2 regions of the Oscillibacter sp. GMB15532 genome follow, and region 1 is predicted to be linked to the other one. Evidence: a T-box and tRNA genes for the amino acid it is inferred to sense, from the RefSeq annotation. Region 1 holds a T-box; the other holds one or more tRNA genes.
What was found. A T-box is a leader RNA that pairs with one kind of tRNA and senses whether it is charged. The one in region 1 lies ahead of ABVS15_RS08720 (glycine--tRNA ligase), so its partner is inferred to be a tRNA-Gly.
Positions count from the first base shown of each region.

Region 2: it encodes a tRNA-Gly, which carries the amino acid that the T-box ahead of ABVS15_RS08720 (glycine--tRNA ligase) is inferred to sense. The anticodon was not compared.

Region 1 covers NZ_JBEVTO010000006.1:98,504-100,897, forward strand. The annotation lists gene ABVS15_RS08715 (S-layer homology domain-containing protein) at 1-708, shown strand, start outside; T-box leader at 904-1,114, shown strand; gene ABVS15_RS08720 (glycine--tRNA ligase) at 1,176-2,394, shown strand, end outside.
Region 2 covers NZ_JBEVTO010000005.1:127,080-129,473, reverse strand. The annotation lists gene ABVS15_RS07655 (D-alanyl-D-alanine carboxypeptidase family protein) at 1-1,097, opposite strand, end outside; tRNA gene ABVS15_RS07650 (tRNA-Gly) at 1,331-1,404, shown strand; gene nhaC (Na+/H+ antiporter NhaC) at 1,794-2,394, opposite strand, start outside.

The DNA of each region.
Region 1 (2,394 bases):
AGTCTGGTTTCCGCCAGTATGACGGACAGCGGCGCATCGATCAGCCAGCTTACCGCCAAGACCCTCAGCGGCGCGGTGAATCAGACCGGAACCAAGCTGGGAGACAAACTCTTTGCAGGGGATGTGCAGATTCTGGATACCGCCTCCAACGGCGCATGGGCCAAAATTTATCCTAGCCGTCTGGCGGGCTACACGCTTTCGACGGATGATATCCGTTACTATGTCACCAATACCAGCGGCGAAATTACCCACTTACTTTTGGATGACGCCACAGGGGATACCTGGTCTTACTATTATCTGACATCCGTACCCGAAAAGTCCAACGGCACACTCAGCGGCAGCTATTCCGGACTGAAAGACGGAAGCAGTGTCACTCTTGACAACAACGGAAAAACATTCAGTGCAGAGGCCGGGGGTGTAGGGGTCCAGTTTAACAGCGACGGTGAAATCAAGAATATGCGCCAGCTTCTGTCCGTCACGCTGGACAGCCTCAGCTCTGTCAGCGCCATGGGCGGCAATACGACTTATGCGCTGGATTCCGGCGTGCAGGTCTATCTGCGTAAGCGGGATGCAAACTATGTCTTGAGTTATTATCAGGTGAATCTTGGCTCCGTCAACGCATCGGACTATAAGCTGACCGGCTGGGTTGATAACTTTGGAAACACCGCCGGCAAACAAGTCCGGGTAATTATCGCGGAGGAAAAGTGATTTTTAAAGGACGACGTCTGATTGCAAAAAGCGGAGAAATAAATGATGTGCTTTAAGCTTTAAGAAGCGGACGGAATAAGAAAAACGCCCCGTCTCCAAACTGTATTGGAGACGGGGCGTTTCCTCGGCTTTCTTGGCTTTTGGAGATTTTCTTGACATTTCGGAAAAAAGGTGATAGAGTAGGCCACGATATTTCAACAGGCTGTGAAAGGGAGTAGTATCCCCTGTTTCCGGGCGAAGAGAGAGGACGGTTTGGTGTAAGTCCTTGCCGGAACGGAGAGAAGGCGCCCCCGAGCCGCGCGTTTGAGCGAGAGCAGAATGCGCCGGTCCCCGCCGTTACCGGGTCAGAGTGCGCGCTTTTTGGCGCGAATTCAGGTGGCACCGCGGACAATCGTTCGCCCTGAGCTTTGCTCGGGGCGTTTTTTATTTTTCGTCCGTGCTGATCGGAGGAAAGGAAGAGGGAGATTATGAATAACACCGAAAAGACCATGGAAAAGATTGTGGCTCTGTGCAAGAGCCGGGGCTTTGTGTTTCCCGGCAGCGAGATTTACGGAGGCCTGGCCAATAGCTGGGACTACGGCCCCTTGGGCGTGGAGATGAAAAACAACGTCAAGCGCGCATGGTGGAAAAAGTTTGTGCAGGAAAACCCCTACAACGTGGGACTGGACGCCGCAATTCTGATGAATCCCCAGGTGTGGGTGGCCTCCGGCCACGTGGCCACCTTTAACGACCCGCTGATCGACTGCCGTTCCTGCAAAATGCGCCACCGGGCCGACAAGCTGGTGGAGGAATACAATCAGGAAAACAACATCACCGACGTGAACGTGGAGTCCATGGACGGCGAGGCACTGGTTTCCTATATCCGGGAAAAGCAGGTTCCCTGCCCCGGCTGCGGTAAATCGGACTTTACCGATATCCGCAAGTTCAATTTGATGTTTAAGACCCATCAGGGCGTGACGGAGGGAAGTGCCAACGAGGTGTATCTCCGGCCCGAAACGGCGCAGGGCATCTTTGTGAATTTTGCAAACATCCAGAGAACCACCCGCCGCAAGCTGCCCTTTGGCGTGTGTCAGGTGGGCAAGTCCTTCCGCAACGAGATTACCCCGGGTAACTTCATCTTCCGCATCCGGGAGTTCGAGCAGATGGAACTGGAGTTTTTCTGCAAGCCGGACACAGATTTGGAGTGGTTCGCATATTGGCGGAACTATTGCCATGAGTGGCTCAAGGGCCTGAACGTGAAGGACGACAACCTGCGTCTGCGTGACCACGAGAAAGAGGAGCTGAGCTTCTATTCCAAGGCCACCACGGACTTTGAGTATAAATTCCCCTTTGGCTGGGGCGAGCTGTGGGGCGTGGCCGACCGGACGAACTACGACCTTTCCCAGCATCAGGAGCATTCCGGGCAGGACCTCACCTATTTCGATCAGGAGGCGGGAGAGCACTATATTCCCTATGTCATCGAGCCGTCCCTGGGTGCGGACCGGATGACCCTTGCCCTGCTGGTGGAGGCCTATGACGAGGAAGTGGTGGACGCGGAGAAGAACGATACCCGCGTGGTGATGCGCTTCCATCCCGCCATCGCGCCGTTTAAGGTGGCCGTGCTGCCCCTGAGCAAAAAGCTGGGTGACAAGGCGCGGGAGATTCAGCAGATGCTTTCCTCCGATTGGATGGTGGACTTTGACGAAA
Region 2 (2,394 bases), on a different contig from region 1:
CGCAGGTACCGCAGGGCAAGAGCCCCCCACGTGACGCGGGGAACGTCTTCTCCCGCCACCAGCGGCACCTCCGCCACCGTCTCACCCCCGGAGGAGAGAATCAGCGTTCCCAGCACGTCGCCCTTTGCGATGGGAGCCGATGCCTGCTCGGTAAGGGACACGGTTTTTTCAAGCTTTGCTGCCTTGGCCTTTTCCAGCAGCAAAGATTCACCCGACGGCACGGGCTGCACCGTGGCCTGCGTCCCCAGAGAAACGTTCACCGGAGGCAGCGCCCCATCCGGCATGGCTTTTACCAGCGCATAGGTAGAAAAGCCGTGGCTCAACAGGGCCTTTGCATCCTCAAACCGCTGGGCAGAGGTGGGGCCTTTCATAATGACGGCAATCAGCTCCATCCCGTCCCGCTCCGCCGTTCCGGAGAGGCAGTATTGGGCTGCACCGGTAGAGCCGGTTTTCAGGCCGGTGGCTCCCTCATAGAAGCGGATAAGCTTGTTGGTATTCACCAGAGACGAGGCTCCGTTCCGCAGGGTGTCCATCCAGATGGTGGTGTACTTACGAATGTCCGGGTGGTTTAAAATCAGCTCCCGGCTCATCAGGGCAATGTCATAAGAGGAGGTGACGTGTCCCTCGGCGGGAAGGCCTGTGGGGTTGACGAAATGGGTGTCGTTCATGCCCAGCTCCTTGGCTCGCTGGTTCATTCGCTCCACAAAGGCGTCTTCACTTCCAGCGATGTGCTCCGCCAGAGCCACGGAGCAGTCGTTGGCTGAGACAACGCACACGGCCTTGAGCATGTCGTCAACGCTTAGCTGCTCGTTTTCCTTCAGCCAGATCTGGCTGCCGCCCATGGAGCAGGCGTGGGCCGAGGCGGTGATCATGTCGTCATAGTGGAGGGTCCCGTTTTCGATGGCCTCCATGGTCAAAAGCAGGGTCATCACCTTCGTGACGCTGGCGGGCTCCAGCTTTTCATGCTCGTTTTTGGCGAACAGAACGGTTCCCGTCTCCTTTTCCATCAGCAGCGCGGAGGGTGCGGATACCTCCAGCGCCTTGGCCGGGATCATCAGCACCAGTGCCGCCGCCAGCGCGAACAGCAGTTTTTTCATAACGCTCCCCCTTTTATTGGGCAATACCGCATGATTCCAAATACGCAGGTGTGCCGGCAAATTTGCAGGCAGATGCATATGTAAGGCGACAGCCGTGAATTGCGCGGAGGTGCCCTTGCTGTCCCATACTATGAGAAATAAGAAAAACAAATGCGCCCTTGGCCATTTTTCGTCTTGCAAAATGGAAAAGGGTCTGCTATACTATCCTCACGCGCAATTTGTAAGAGCGATGCGCGGCTGTAGTTCATCGGTAGAACGGCAGCTTCCCAAGCTGCATAGGTGGGTTCGACTCCCATCAGCCGCTCCAGAAAAATCCCCGGAATCATTGAAATATCAGTGGTTCTGGGGATTTTTATTTTCTGCATGTGTTGCGCCGTAGGAAAGAAACGGCCAAGATTAACCCGGATTTTTAAAATGTACAGGTCAAAATATAAGTCAAGCGTTCTGCTTTTTTCGATATGCGTCCAGCTTGACATACAAAGCCCCCCTGATGTAGTGATAAAATCCTACATCAGGGGGCTTCTTGCCCATTATTTCTCTTTACAGGGCTTGCTTCTACGCGCGGATAGCTTTCACTTAAAAAACCGGCGCGCACCACATTGGACGATCTTTACAGCACTGCTTCTCTCAAATGCCGAATAGCAAAGAGAGGAGATGGGTGCACAGGAGCGCGCGCCGGATTGCAGGGGGAGAGGTTTATGCGGGAGTCTGTTCCGGCTCGGATTTCATGGGCTCAATCTTGCCCACGCAGCGTCCGGTTGCAATGTAGATAAAGGCAAAGACGACGCCCAGCCAAGTCATTGGAGCGTAAAGCGCATAATCCATCACCGAAACGCCAAACACGCCGGAGGCATAAATGCCCGACATGCCCCAGGGAATTACCCAGCAGAGGGCCGTGCTGGTATCCTCCAGCATACGGGACAGGTTCTTTTTGGGAATGCCATACCGCTCGTAAATGGGCTGGAAAATGGGCCCGATTACGGTGAAACAGACATAATAGCTAGTGGTAACCATCAGGAAGACAATATTGGCAAGATAGGAGCCCGCCATGATGGTCTTCCAGCTTTTGGTGGAGCGCTCAAGTGCGCTCACCAGCGTATGGAGTACGCCGGAGGCTTTTAGCGGCGCGCCGAAAACAGCTGCACACAGCATGATGCCCACGGTACTCAGTGTTCCGTTTAAACCGCCGCGGGAAAGCATGGTATCCACAATTTCAACGCCCGTATCCGAAGCAAAGCCGGAACCCAGCGCAGCGGCCATTTGGCTCAGGGTTGCCCCCTGGAAGATAAGCGCGAAC